2 regions of the Streptomyces sp. NPDC049597 genome follow, and region 1 is predicted to be linked to the other one. Evidence: riboswitches for the same ligand, from Rfam matches in the RefSeq annotation. Region 1 holds a riboswitch; the other holds the start of a gene.
The links. Region 1 has a riboswitch for cyclic di-AMP ahead of AB0K02_RS29970 (M23 family metallopeptidase). Riboswitches for the same ligand answer to the same signal wherever they lie in the genome.
Positions count from the first base shown of each region.

Region 2: it holds a riboswitch for cyclic di-AMP, as region 1 does, so the genes downstream of both, AB0K02_RS05195 (transglycosylase family protein) here and AB0K02_RS29970 (M23 family metallopeptidase) in region 1, are expected to answer to the same signal.

Region 1 is NZ_JBFAOY010000039.1:28,131-35,398, reverse strand. Features, by position in the region: gene trmB (tRNA (guanosine(46)-N7)-methyltransferase TrmB) at 1-16, shown strand, start outside; gene AB0K02_RS29975 (PrsW family intramembrane metalloprotease) at 129-1,481, shown strand; gene AB0K02_RS29970 (M23 family metallopeptidase) at 1,650-2,690, opposite strand; cyclic di-AMP (ydaO/yuaA leader) riboswitch at 2,702-2,858, opposite strand; gene AB0K02_RS29965 (PP2C family protein-serine/threonine phosphatase) at 3,127-4,329, opposite strand; tRNA gene AB0K02_RS29960 (tRNA-Met) at 4,598-4,671, opposite strand; gene sigJ (RNA polymerase sigma factor SigJ) at 4,923-5,801, shown strand; gene AB0K02_RS29950 (peptidoglycan recognition family protein) at 5,917-6,915, shown strand; gene AB0K02_RS29945 (phosphodiester glycosidase family protein) at 7,063-7,268, opposite strand, start outside.
Region 2 is NZ_JBFAOY010000002.1:301,451-308,718, reverse strand. Features, by position in the region: gene AB0K02_RS05225 (NAD(P)/FAD-dependent oxidoreductase) at 1-33, opposite strand, end outside; gene AB0K02_RS05220 (VOC family protein) at 555-1,349, shown strand; gene AB0K02_RS05215 (Ppx/GppA phosphatase family protein) at 1,356-2,348, opposite strand; gene AB0K02_RS05210 (DUF501 domain-containing protein) at 2,345-2,881, opposite strand; gene AB0K02_RS05205 (septum formation initiator family protein) at 2,914-3,387, opposite strand; gene eno (phosphopyruvate hydratase) at 3,480-4,766, opposite strand; gene AB0K02_RS05195 (transglycosylase family protein) at 5,042-5,719, opposite strand; cyclic di-AMP (ydaO/yuaA leader) riboswitch at 5,723-5,896, opposite strand; gene AB0K02_RS05190 (transglycosylase family protein) at 6,167-7,129, opposite strand.

The DNA of each region.
Region 1 (7,268 bases):
GCTGCCGCAGGCGTGACCGCGCGGGCCCTCGCCGTCGGGCCCTGACCGATGCGGTGCGGACACGGTGACGTACCGCGCACCTCGCCGCACCCTCGCCGGTTGTCGGTGCCTCTCGTTAGGGTCGACAGGTGTCCCAGTCGTCCGCGCAGCACACGATGGCGAGCCGCCCGCCGCATCCGGCGGTGCCCCCGTGCCGGCAGGAGCAGGGCGGCGGGCCGGCCGGCGGCGTGCCGCAGACCGCCGCGCGGCGCCGCCGGATGCGTGCCGCCCGTCTGTGGCGCAGCCGTGCGGTCCGGGCGGGTGTGCTGATCACTCTGCTCGGGCTGTGCGGACTGGTGATCCTCGCGCTCGTACGGGAACAGACCGGCACCCAGGGCTTCCTGATCGGCCTCGGCCTCGCGACGCTGCCGGTGCCGCTGCTGGTGGCGGCGTTCCGCTGGCTGGACCGGGTGGAGCCCGGCCCCTGGCGGAATCTGCTGTTCGCCTTCGCCTGGGGCGCGTGCGCCGCCGCCCTGATCGCGATCCTCGCGAACACCTTCGCGACCCGCTGGATCGCCACCGCCACCGCCGATCCCGCTTCCGCCGACACCCTGGGCGCGACGGTCATAGCACCGGTCGTCGAGGAGAGCGCCAAGGCGGCGTCGGTCCTGCTCCTCTTCCTCTTCCGAAGACGGGACTTCACCGGCCTCGTGGACGGGGTGGTGGTCGCGGGCGTGACGGCGACCGGCTTCGCCTTCACCGAGAACATCCTGTACCTCGGCAACGCCTACGGCGAGGACCAGGCGTTCGGCACCTCGGGCCTGGCCTCGGTCACCGCGGCGACGTTCTTCGTGCGGATCGTGATGTCGCCGTTCGCGCACCCGTTGTTCACGGTGCTCACCGGCATCGGTTTCGGCCTTGCCGCACTCGCCGCGCCCCGTCGGCGCATACGGCGCATCGCGCTGCCCCTGCTCGGCCTCGTCCTCGCGATGGGCATGCACGCCCTGTGGAACGGCTCGGTTTCGCTGTTCGGCCCGTGGGGTTTCTACGGGGTGTACGCGGCGTTCATGGTGCCCGCCTTCGGGCTGCTGACCTGGCTGACCATATGGACCCGGCAGCGCGAGCTGCGCACGATATCGAGCGAGCTGCCGGCGTACGCGGCGGCGGGCTGGCTGGCGGACGCGGAGCCGCAGGCGCTGTCCTCGATGCGCGCCCGCACGATGGCGCGCGACTGGGCACGGCGGACGTACGGCCCTGCCGCGGGCCACGCGGTCTCCGAGTACGAGGCGTTCGCGACGTCGCTCGCCTCTCTGCGCCACCGGGCCCACCGCGGCGCCGCGGGACCGGACTTCGCGGAGCGCGAGCGGGAGCTGCTGCACCACCTGTGGCGGCGCAGGGACGTGGCCGCGCCCGCGCTCGTGTACGCGGCGCGGGCCACGGGCCGGGTCGCCGTACCGCCCCCGCACCGCGACTACTCCGGCTACAACCCGTACCGCCGCTGACCGCGCGGCCCTCGTCGCAGCTGCCGCGCCCCGCCCGCCTCGCACGAGGCGTCGTCGGCGTCGCGTCCGCGCCCTGCCGCCGCGCACAGGCGCCACCGGGGACGGCGCGGACACGGGGACGCGCGGCACCCGAACCCCGTACCGCGCGCCGTCGGCCGCTGCCCTCGATCAGATCGTGAGGCCCTTGTCCCGCAGCCAGGCCATCGGGTCGAGGCCGGAGCCGCCCGCGGTGTGCACCTCCATGTGCAGGTGCGGCCCGGTGACGTTGCCGGTCGCGCCGACGCGGCCGATGGTCTCGCCTGTGGCGACCGTCTGGCCCGCGCTCGCGGTCATCGACGACAGGTGGGCGTACCAGACCTCGGTGCCGTCCTCCAGCTCCAGCACGATGCGGTAGCCGTACGAACCGGACCAGCCGGCCGACTTGATCGTGCCGCCGTGGACCGCCTTGACCGGGGTGCCCGTGGGAGCGGCGAAGTCCAGACCGGTGTGCTGGCCGGAGGACCACATGGAGCCGGACTCGCCGTACGTGGAGGTGATCGTGTACGAGGAGGTGGGCAGGGCGTAGCTCGCGGCGAGCTTGGCGAGGCGCTCCGCCTCCTCCTTGGCCCGCGCGGCCTCCTCGGCCTTCCGCTTCTCCTCGGCCGCCTGGGCCTCGGCCTCGCTCTGCTGCTTCGCCGCCGCGGCGGCGGCCTGCTCGGCGGCCAGCTTCTCGGCGGCGGCCTTCGCCTCGGCGTCCGCCTCGGCGCGCTGCTGCTCGACCTGCTGGAGGATGCGGGCGCGCAGGGCCTCGCCGGCGCCGGCCGACTGCCCGTCGGCACCCGTCCCGCCATCGGCGACGGTCGTCATCGCGGTCAGGGGGGCCGCGTTCGCCTCGGAGCCGGAGTCGTCGGAGAGGAGGGAGCCCACGCCCGGAAGTGACGCGGCGTCGGGGAGCTTGTCCGCGATCGAGTCCGGAAGGGAGATGGAGACCGCCGGCTTGTCCTGGGCGGTCGCTATGCCACCGGCGCCGACCGCGGCGATGACACCGACGCCGAGGACGGTGGAGCTGCGGGCGAGCCCGCCGCGCTGCTTGACGACGCGGTGCCGGCCGCGCACCGGACGGATGGATTCCTCGGTGGGATTCCATTCCTCCCACGTCCGCTCCGCGGTGTCGCCGCCGAAGTGAGCGGGCACGAACGGGGCCTCGGGGGCAGGCATGTTGGACGCCACGAAGGCGTACTCCTTTCCTTCCTTCTCGCCTACCGGGTTAGCTGACGGGTTCGGAGCAGGAAGGTCTCCTACGGGCGTCCTCGGCCGCGGACTGAGCGGCAAACGATGCCCGATTCACCCCAATTGGTGGTTCCCCGGTTCCCTTGCGGGATTCGGCGCGTGCGCACGGTGCCGTCTCTTGCGACGGCTGGGACGACCGCGCTGCGTTATCGAACGTTAATAGAAGCCGGGGCCGGATTCCAAGCTGTTCCGGCTGATCATTAACGCCCGCGGCCAGGACTTACCAGGACAGAAGCAGGCGGAATCGGGCGACTTGATCACCCTTCAGGCCGGCGACATCACCTGACGTTGCGTCAAATGTTATGCAGAGTGACACCGTTTGGCTACACACCGTACTGATGTGCTGAGCGTTCGCCGTCCCCTCGGGCTGCGCCCCTCAGTCCGGCGTGCCGTGCCCGCTGCTCCGCCACCCGCCGTCGGTGTGCCGTACCCCCCGCGCCGGGCGGGCGCCGCCCGCGCCACGCACCGCGCGCCGCCCCTGCGTCCGGGACGCGCCGTCGGCGGACACGACCGGCACCGTCCGCCGCCGTTCCGGCTGCCCCACCCCGGGCCTGCCGACCGCCAGGAGCGCCATGTCGTCCGTGGACCTGCCGCCCGTGTACCGGCGCACGTCCTCGACCAGCGCGTCGAGCAGGCCCTCGGGGCCGGGGAAGACGCTTCCCCGGAGTCGTTCACCCGGGTCGTAGAAGACGCCTCGGGCGTCACGGGCCTCGGACAGGCCGTCCGTGTACAGCAGCAGCGTCGCGCCGGCGGGCAGCGGATACTCCTCCGCGCGGTCGGGCCACAGGCCCAAGTCGCCCATCCCCAGGGGCAGCGCGGCCTCGGACGGCTCCAGCACGTCCAGCTCGCCGTCGGCGTGCAGCACCAGCGGGTCGGGATGCCCGCGGTTCACCAGCCGTACGGTCCCGTCCCCCACACCGTCGCTGGGCGGGATCTCGCCGAGCACGGCGGTGGTGAACCCCTCGATGGCGTCAAGCCCCTCCCGCCGCATGTCCTCGCGCTTCAACGCCCGCTCCAGCCGCCGTGCCACGCCTTCGAGCGAGGTCTCCTGCTCGGCCGCCTCCCCAAAGGCCCCGATCAGCACGGCGACGGCCGCCACCGCCTCCATCCCCTTGCCGCGCACGTCCCCGACGATCAGCCGCACCCCGTGCGGGGTGTCCTGCACGGCGAAGAGGTCACCGCCGATGAACGCGTCCGCCTGCGCCGCCTCGTAGCGCGCCGCGATGTGCAGACCGGCGATCCGGTCCGCGGGCGTGGGCAGCACGGCGCGCTGCGCGGCCTCGGCGATCACCCGCGCCGAGGCGAGCCGCGCGCTGCTGCGCCTCACGACCCCGTTGATCAGCAGCGCGAGAGCCGCCACGGTGAGCACCGTGCTCGTCTCCGTGAAGGCGGTGATCTGGGCGATGGTGTTGTTGTAGGTGTGCAGGCCCGTCGTGGCCAGGACGGCGGCGATACCGGTGAGCAGCGTCACGACCCAGGTGACGATCGGCGCCGCGATGAGCGGGGCCGCGGCGAAGAGCGGCACCGCGGTGAAACGGGCCGGCGTCAGCAGGTCGAAGACGATGCCGGCGGCGATCATCACGGCGGGCAGGAGACGGACGAACCACGGCGCGCCGTAGCTGCTGCGCTGTTCTCGCCCCACAGGTGTTCTCCCTGCCGCTCCACCCACGGCCACGGACCGGTGCCGCGCACTTCCCATGCTGCGCGCCCCGGGGGCGCGCGGCGACTTGCCACGTCCGGCCGCACAGAAGCCCAGGTCACGACGCCGAAAACGAGGGCGCAACCGACGACGGAAACGACGGCGGCCCGGCAATCGATCATCTCGATTGCCGGGCCGCCGTCTTCAGTAGCGGGGACAGGATTTGAACCTGCGACCTCTGGGTTATGAGCCCAGCGAGCTACCGAGCTGCTCCACCCCGCGTCGGTGAACACCACCTTACGCCATCCGGAGCAAGATCCACTCCCATTTACCGGTCCGGTCCCGCCGATCCGGCCCCACAGGTCGTCTCCGCCGCGTTTTCGGCCCCCGCGGCGACGTTTTCGGCCTCCGCGGCCACGCTTTTCGGCCTCGTCCCGGCACATCCGGCCTGGTGGCACCGTTCGCGTCACATCCGCGCCGCGCACTCCGTCAATGCTGTGACAGGCCGGACGACGACGGACACGGGGCGGACGATGAACGAGCACGACTTCCTGGCGCAGCGCTTCGAGGAGCACCGCGCGCACCTGCGCGCGGTCGCGTACCGGATGCTCGGCTCGCTGACCGAAGCCGACGACGCCGTCCAGGAGGCCTGGCTGCGTCTGAGCCGCTCCGGCTCCGAACGCGTCGAGAACCTGGGCGGCTGGCTGACCACCGTGGTCGGCCGGGTCTGCCTGGACATGCTCCGTACCCGTGCGTCACGGCGCGAGGAGCCGATGGAGACCCGTCTGCCCGAGCCGATCGTCACCGGGGCGGACGCGCTCGACCCCGAGCACGAGGTCCTGCTCGCCGACGCGGTCGGCCTGGCGCTGCTGGTCGTCCTGGAGACGCTGGCTCCGGCGGAACGACTCGCCTTCGTGCTGCACGACATGTTCGCGGTGCCGTTCGACGAGATCGCCCCCGTGGTGGGCCGCACCCCGGCGGCCGCGCGCCAGCTGGCGAGCCGGGCCCGCCGCAGGGTGCAGGGGACGGCCGCAGTCCCGGACGCCGACCTCGGCCGGCAGCGCGAGGCCGTCGACGCGTTCCTCACGGCGGCGCGGGGCGGCGACTTCGAGGCCCTCATCGCGGTCCTCGACCCGGACGTGGTGGCCCGCTCCGACGGCGGCGCGCTGCGTCCGGGCGCACTGGTCCGCGGTGCCGAGGCGGTCGCCGGCCAGGCGATCACCTTCGCCCGCCTCGCCGAGGTGGCCCGCCCGTGCCTGGTCAACGGGGCGGCGGGCGTGGTCGCGGCGACGGACGGGGTGCCGGTGTCGGTGATGGCGTTCACGGTGAGCGGCGGCCGGATCGTCGAGATCAACATCCTGCGGGACCCGGAACGGCTGAAGGCCCTCGACCTGGCCGCGCCCGGGGCGTGAGCGGCGCCGACGACAGGGGCCCAATCGGGGTGGCCCACACGGCGGTTGGGTATTTCACCACTGACTCGCCGATCGCTGCGCGACCACACCGTGACGCACACCGAGAGGAGACCCGATGGCCGAACCGCTGTCCGCCGACCAGTTGCTCACCGCCTTGCGGAACGAGGGACTGCGCGTGGTGGAGTACCGCGACTGGCGCACCCACAACCGCAACCATGTGGGCCCGTGGGCCCCGGTGCACGGCGTGATGGTCCACCACACCGTCACCTCAGGCACCGAGTCCTCGGTGGAACTCTGCTACAACGGCTACTCCCAGCTGCCCGGACCGCTGTGCCACGGCGTCATCGCCAAGGACGGCACGGTCTACCTGGTCGGCAACGGCCGGGCGAACCACGCGGGCCTCGGCGACGACGACGTCCTGCGCGCCGTGATCGCGGAGAGCGCGCTGCCTCCCGACGACGAGGCGAACACCGACGGCAACCGCCACTTCTACGGCTTCGAGTGCATCAACCTCGGTGACGGCCAGGACCCGTGGCCCGCCGCCCAGCTCGAAGCGATCGAGCAGGCTGCCGCCGCGATCTGCCGGGCCCACGGATGGACCCACCGCAGCGTGATCGGCCACCTCGAGTGGCAGCCGGGGAAGGTCGACCCGCGCGGGTTCACGATGGCGTCCATGCGCGAGCGCATCGCCGTACGTCTCGCATCCGCCCCGCCGTCCGAGGAGGACGACATGCCCGACAACTGGAATCTCGCCTCTGCCGCCGACATGACGCTGTCCCCCGGCCACTGGACGACCGTCCCGGTGGGCTCGGCGGACCTGCTCACGTCCGCCGTGCGCTACACCGGCGCCATGCACCTGACCCTGACGGCGCCCGCGGGCGGGACGGTCCAGGGCCGCTTCTACCACCTGCGCCCCGACGGCACGCGCTGGACCGGCCCGATCGTGGAGCGCCTGACCACCTCGGGTTCGAGCTTCCTGGACTTCCCACACGCCGGCTCCGTCGCCGCGGACGAGAAGGTCCGCTTCGAGGCCGTCTACTTCCCGGCCTCGTCGACGGACTCCGCGTCCGCCTCGATCACGTCCTCCTGGATCCGCGGCCTGTCCTGGTCGTGACGACCGCCGGACTCGCGGCCCGCCGCGCGCCGGCCCCGGATCTCGCCTCCGAGGCCCGAGACCACAGAGCATTCCAGCCGGTCGAACCCCGTCGAGGTGCCCCGGCAGGTCGGAGGAGACCCCGACCTGCCAGGGCCACTGCCTCGATCAGGAGGTCGCGCGCGGGTGCACGAGCAGCACGTTGCCGAGCGGACGCTGACCGGTCGCGTCCGACGGCCGGTTGACGACTCCCGACTCCGCCGTGGCCATGACGCTGGAACCTCCGCCGTCGAGGTTCATCGCCTCACGCGCACCGAGCTGCCGCATCAGCCGCGCGGCCTCCGCGACACCCAGCCCCTCGCTGTAACCGGCCT
Region 2 (7,268 bases), on a different contig from region 1:
AACGAGGATCCTGGGACGCTCCGTGGTGCTCATGCCATCGAGTATCCACCCCCCTCGGAGGGGGTGCTCGTGAGCCCCTTCACAAGCACTGCGGTGTGCTCTGCTACACTGCGCCGCCCACGTGACCGAGGTCATGGCGTGGTACGGGAACCACGGTGTAACGGAGGACGTTGTCCACCCCCCGTGAGCTGGCCCCTAAGCCTTTCTCGGCAGGAGAACCACTCCTCCTTCCCCTCTGAGGGCAACGCATACCGAATGCCTTGGAATCCGCTGCGGAACGCCCAACAGGCGGGTGGAGAGAGGGTTTCGGGGCTCCGGAGCGCCCGTCGGGGCCGAATTCCTTGTGAAGAACTTCACGAACTTTTTCGGCGACGGCTTCCAGGACCCTCCGATCAGTCCGCCCGACCCGGCCCGGCGGCCCGGACACCGTCGGATGCCAGGTCCCGCCGGAGCGGTTCCGCCCTGTTCGGCGCGCGACGGGCCCTGCCCGGTGCCAGGCTGGAAAAGGTGTGCCACGAGCCCTGAGACACCGCCCCGGAGGGAGAGAACCCGCCATGATCACCACCGACTTCGTCCCCGGCTCCCCGTGCTGGATCGACCTGGGCGCCCGCGACGTCCCGGCGGCGGCGGCCTTCTACAACGCCGTCTTCGGCTGGGAGGCCCATCCGTTCGGCCCCGAGCCGAGTGACTACAAGGCACTCCGCCTCGACGGCAAGGTGGTCGGCGCCATCGGGCCGCTCACCGAGGAAGGCGCCCGCTCGGCCTGGATGATCTACTTCCGCACCCCCGACATCGAGGCCACGGTCAAGGCCGTCGAACAGGCGGGCGGCTCCGTCCGCACCCCGCCGTCCCAGACGTCGGAGGAGGGCAGGTTCGCGCAGCTCACCGACCCGCAGGGCGCCCAGTTCGCCGTCCTGCAGCCCGGCAGCTACCCGGGCATCGAGATCGCGGACAGCCCGGGCAGCCTCGGCTGGGTCGAGCTGTACACGAAGGACTCGTCGGCCGCGCTGGACTTCTACGGCACGGTCTTCGGCTGGAGCGGCCAGGACATGGAGCTCCCGGGCGGCGGCGGCACCTACACACTGCTGACCCCGAAGGACCATCCGCCGGAGCGGATGTTCGGCGGCCTCATGACCGTGCCCGGCATGTTCGACTCGGGGGAGGCGAAGCCGTACTGGCACCCCGTCTTCGGCTCGGCGGACTGCGACGCCACGGTCGCCCGCGTGCGGGAGAACGGCGGGTCGGTCTCGATGGGCCCGGAGGACGCGGAGGGCGTCGGCCGGCTGGCGGTGTGCAACGACCCGGCGGGGGCGGAGTTCGTCGTGCTGACCCCCGCCCCGCCGGCCTGAGACACCTCAGAACCAGCCTTCGGCCGCCTTGTAGGCGATGCCGTCGAGGATGTCGTGCTCGCTGACGACGACCTCACGGGCGCCGATGCGCTGCATGATCGTGAGCAGGACGAGCGCCCCGGCCTGGATGACGTCGACCCGGCCGGGGTGCATCACGCCGATCGCCGCGCGCTCGTCGTGCGTCGCGTTCAGCAGCATCGTCGTGACCTCCTCGACCTTCTCGTAGGAGATCCGCGAGTGGTGGATCCTGGCCGAGTCGTACGTGTCGAGGCCGAGCGCGATCCCGGCCACCGTCGTCACGGAACCGGCGAGGCCGACCAGGGTGCGGGCCTCGTCGATCGGGACGGTCTCGGCCGCGAGGTCGAGCGCGGCCTCGATGTCGGCGCGGATCGCCGCGATCTGCTCCGGGGTGGCGGGGCTGCTCGGCGCGTGCCGCTCCGTCATCCGCACGCAGCCGATGTCGACGGACCGGGCGGCAAGAGAGAGGGTGTGGCGCGCAGCGCCTCCGTTGAGGGTGGTGGTGGGCGACGGGCGGGCGTGTTCCTCGCCGACGACGAACTCGGTGGAGCCGCCGCCGATGTCGACGACCAGGTACGGCTTGTCCAGATCGGTGCGCCCGGCGAGGGAGCGGGTGGCGCCGGTGAAGGAGAACTCGGCCTCCTGGTCGCCCGAGATGACCTCCGGCTCGACGCCGAGGATGTCGAGGACACCACGGACGAACTCGTCGCGGTTCTCGGCGTCCCGGGAGGCGGACGTGGCGACGAAGCGTACGGTCTCGGCGCCGAGCTCCTTGATGACGGCGGCGTACTCGCGGCAGGCCGCGAAGGTCCGCTCCAGCGCCGCGGGGGCGAGCCGCCCGGTGCGGTCGACACCCTCCCCCAGCCGGACGATGATCATCCGCCGGTCGAGGTCGACGAGGCTGCCGGACTCCGGGTCGACGTCGGCGACGAGGAGCCGGATGGAGTTGGTGCCGCAGTCGACGGCGGCGACGCGGGTCACTTGTCGTCCTCCTCCGTGACGAGGCCGGTCACACACGGGCCCTTGCGCCACCACTCGGGCAGCATCGCGATCGCCTCGTCCCCCAGCGGGTTCACGCCGGGGCCCGCCGCGAGCGAGTGGCCGACCAGGACGTGCAGGCACTTCACCCGGTCCGGCATGCCGCCCGCGCTGGGGAAGCCCTGGAGCACCTCGATCGCGTCGCGGCGCGCGATGTAGTCCTCGTGCGCGGCGCGGTAGGCGGCGGCCAGCTCGGGGTCGGCGGCCAGGCGTGCCTGCATCTCCTTCATGACGCCGTTGGCCTCCAGCGTGCCGATCGCGGACGCGGCCCGCGGGCAGGTCAGGTAGTACAGCGTCGGGAACGGCGTCCCGTCCGGCAGACGGGGCGCGGTCTCGACGACATCCGGCTGTCCGCAGGGGCAGCGGTGCGCGATGGCGCGCAGTCCGCGCGGCGGCCGGCCGAGCTGCTGCTCGAACGCGGCGATGTCCGCGTCGGTCGGCTCGGTGTGCTCGGTGGTGGGAGGAGGGGTTTCCATGCCTGCCTTGCTGCTGTGGTCGCTACTGGGGGCTACTGGCGGTCGGCGTCGTCCACGCCGTTCCAGACGTTCGAGTACCAGGGCCGGTCCGCCGCACTCTCGTCCTCACGGCGCTCCTCGGCGGTCTCGGGGTCGATCACCGTGTAGCCGGTCTCGCCCGGGAGCACGTAGTGCAGGTGCTCACGTGCCAGGCGCCGGATGTACATGTCGTCCTGGAGGCGCGCCTTCTCGTCGCGGAGCTCCTCGACCCGCTCGCGGGCCTCGGCCATCCGGCGTTCCTGTTCGGCGATCTCGGCGCGCTGCGAGACGTACTGGCGCATGGGGTAGGCGAGGGCGACGACCAGGGAGCAGACGATCAGTGCGAGGAACGCGGCCCGGCCGGTGAGCCGGGAGCGGCGGGCCTGACGGCGGCTCTGCGACCGGTAGACGCGGGCGGCGGTCTGCTCGCCGAGCAGCCGCAGCCTCGTCGCGGTGGAGAACCGGTCCGGCTCCGGCCTGCGTGCCATGCTCTCTCGCCTCCCCTTCACACGCGAACGTCCCCGGACACGGTACGGGACCGGGGCCGGGGACGTACGGAGGCGGGGGTGTCAGCCCGTGATCAGCCCTTGAAGCGCGGGAAGGCGCTGCGGCCGGCGTACACAGCGGCGTCGTCGAGGATCTCCTCGATGCGCAGCAGCTGGTTGTACTTGGCGACGCGCTCGGAGCGGGCCGGGGCGCCGGTCTTGATCTGGCCGCAGTTGGTGGCGACGGCCAGGTCGGCGATGGTGACGTCCTCGGTCTCGCCGGAGCGGTGGGACATCATGCACTTGAAGCCGTTGCGCTGGGCGAGCTCGACGGCGTCCAGGGTCTCGGTCAGCGAACCGATCTGGTTGACCTTGACCAGCAGGGCGTTGGCGGCGCCCTCCTCGATGCCGCGGGCCAGGCGCTCCGGGTTGGTGACGAACAGGTCGTCGCCGACGAGCTGGACCTTGGAGCCGAGCTTGTCGGTGATGGTCTTCCAGCCGGCCCAGTCGTCCTCGAACAGGGGGTCCTCGATGGAGACCAGCGGGTACGCGTCGACGAGCTCCGCGTAGTACTCGGTCATCTCGGCGGCCGAGCGGGCCTTGCCCTCGAACTCGTACGCGCCGTCCTTGTAGAACTCGGACGCGGCGACGTCCAGCGCGAGCGCGATGTCCTTGCCCGGGGCGTAGCCGGCCTCCTTGATGGCCTCGAGGATGAGGTCGAGGGCGGCGCGGTTGGAGTCGAGGTTCGGCGCGAAGCCGCCCTCGTCGCCGAGACCGGTGGACAGGCCCTTGGTCTTCAGCACCTTCTTGAGGGTGTGGTAGACCTCGGTGCCCCAGCGCAGGGCCTCGGAGAAGGACTCCGCACCGATCGGCGCGATCATGAACTCCTGGATGTCCACGTTGGAGTCGGCGTGCGAGCCGCCGTTCAGGATGTTCATCATCGGAACGGGCAGCAGGTGCGCGTTCGGGCCGCCCAGGTAGCGGAAGAGCGGCAGGTCGGACGCCTCGGAGGCGGCGTGCGCGACGGCGAGGGAGACACCGAGGATGGCGTTGGCGCCGAGCGAGGCCTTGTTGTCGGTGGCGTCCAGGTCGAACATCGCCTGGTCGATCAGGCGCTGCTCGGTGGCGTCGTAGCCGACGAGCTCGGGGCCGATCTGCTCGATGACGGCGAGGACGGCCTTCTCGACACCCTTGCCCTGGTAGCGGTTCTGGTCACCGTCGCGGAGCTCAATGGCCTCGAACGCACCGGTGGAGGCGCCGGACGGAACAGCAGCACGACCCGTGCTGCCGTCGTCGAGGCCAACCTCGACCTCGACCGTGGGGTTGCCTCGGGAGTCCAGGATTTCCCGGGCTACGACGACGTCGATGGACGGCACGAGCATCTCCTTCTGGGATGTGACGCGAGAAATGTGCAGAGGTCTGCTTGGCCTTGCGGCAAGAGCCTAACCGTCTCCGGGGCAAAGGCCGGCCGATGCCCGCCCCGTGGGACGAAAAAGGGCATGAACGCTGTGCGTGCCGGACAAAACGCCCGCAAGCTACCCGTAAGTAAGGCTCTTCGGGGCCCTTCACGACCGAACCCCGGCCCGGCGCTTACGGGGGAAGCAGCGCCGGACCGGGGGGCTCGGAACCCGTCCGCGGGCACGCGGACGGCGGGGGGTCAGCTCAGGTGGAGCTGCTGGCCCGGGTAGATGACGTCGGCGTCCTCGATGACGTCCTTGTTGAGCTCGAAGAGCTTCTTCCAGCCGCCCTTGACCTTCTCGGCCTCCGCGATCGAGCCCAGGGTGTCCCCGGCCTTGACCTTGTACTCGCCGTCGCCCTTCTTGAACGTGGCGGCCGCGGCCTTCTTCGGCGCGGGGGCCTCGGCACGCTCGGAGCGGGTGGTCGGGGCCTCGGCACGCTTCTCGGCCGGCTCGGCGGCGGGCTGCGCCGGCTCGGCGGAGCCGCCGTTGTAGGGGGTGCTGGACAGGCCCACGCCGCAGCTCGGCCAGGCGCCCTTGCCCTGACCGGCGAGGACCTTCTCGGCTATCGCGATCTGCTGGGACTTGGAGGCCTGGTCGGCGGACGGGGCGTACGCGGTGCCGCCGTAGGCGGCCCAGGTGGAGGCGGAGAACTGCAGGCCACCGTAGTAGCCGTTGCCGGTGTTGATGGACCAGTTGCCACCGGACTCGCACTGGGCGACGGCGTCCCACTCGGCGGCGGTGGCGGCGGACGCCGAGGTGGCGCCGAGCATCGGGGCAGCGATGGCGGCACCGGCGACGCCGGCGAGCGTTGCGAGGCGAGCCGCCCGGTCGAGGACGGTGGAGCGGCGGTGCTTGGCATGGCCGGAACGCAGCATGGAGCTTCTCCTCACCGACGCCTGCGAGGTGAGCTGTCGGGTTCGGGCCGGAAGAGTTGCCCGGCCGCGCGTCGTTGCGCGCGGCTCCACCCCCAGCCGTTCACGGCCGTCGTCTGCGACGGCCGGGACCGGCACTTACCTTGGGTCCCCCGCTCCTGCCTTCGGCGCACTGAGCGACGACTGTTCCCCCCGACCGACGGCAGGATTCGGCGTGACGGTCGACGGTGCCCGCGATGGCGAGCGGTTCAGACCGTAAACACACCGCTCCCCGATGTTCAAAGTCGAACATCGGGGAGAAATCGCCCGAACCGCCCTCCACTTGGGAGGCGTTTGCGCAGGTCGCGCACGGCTTGGGTGAATTTGCTGGACAGTGTCGGCCAGTTGCAGCAAAGAGACGCTTGTCTCACTTGCACAGAACGGACATATGGCAGCGAATCGCCGCTCGAACTACTGGTCGCCCAGGCCGAGATCGAGGCTCTGACCGGGGAGGATGAGATCGGGGTCGGCACCCACGGTCTTCTCGTTCGCCTCGTAGAGCGCGCTCCAGCCTCCGGGCACCTCCCGCTCGTCGGCGATGGCCCACAGAGTGTCGCCCGGCTGGACGGTGTACGCGCCGTCGGCTGTCACTCCGTCACGTGCCGATGCGTCACCTCGCGAGGCATGACGACCGCTTTCGCGCCCCTCGTCCGTGATGCCCGTTTCGGTGTCGTCATGGGCGGGCTCGCCGCGGTGCCTGCCCGTGCCGGTCGCGGAGTCGGGCGCCCCGGCGTCCGTGCCGGCGGACGGGGACTCGGACACCGGCGCGTCGCCGTCCTCGGGCGTGGGCGCCGGGGAGGCGTCCTCCGCAGGGGCCTCCTGCGGACGGCCCGCCTCGCCCCCGGCCGGGTCGTCGGCGGCCGCGTCACCGGAACCGGCCGGCGCGTCCGCGCCGGCGCCCGCGTCGGCCGTCGTCTCGGGGCTCGCCTCGGCGCCGTCCTCCGGGCTCGCGTCCGGCAGGGGCAGCAGGTCCCCGGGGTCGACACCGGTCGAGACGTCGTCGTTGGTCAGCCCCGCGATCGGGGCGCATGCCTGCCAGGCGTCGGGCCCCCGGGCGTCCAGCACCTTCTCCGCGACCGCGATCTGCTGCGAACGGCTCGCCAGGTCGGCGCTCGGCGCGTACGCCGTGCCGCCGAACTCCTCCCACGTCTGCTGCGAGAGCTGCAGCCCGCCGTAGAAGCCGTTGCCGAGGTCGGCGCTCCACATGCCGCCGCTCTCGCATTCGGCGACGCGGTCCCATGTGGCCGCGTCGGCGGCGGAGGCGGAGCCGGCGCCGAGCAGCGGGAGCGCGATGGCGGATCCGGTCACCCCTGCCGCGACGACGATGGCCGGAGCCTGACGGGGGCGGCGGTGACGTCCGTTCCCGGAGCGCATGCGGTTGCCTTTCGCGTGACTACTGGGGACTGTGCGGCCTGCTGATGCCTGCCGAGTCGACGGTGAACGTAGCCGCATTCGAACGTGAGTCACAAGTCGATGCAGCGCAGATCACGTGAAAGTCACAGACTTGACGGTG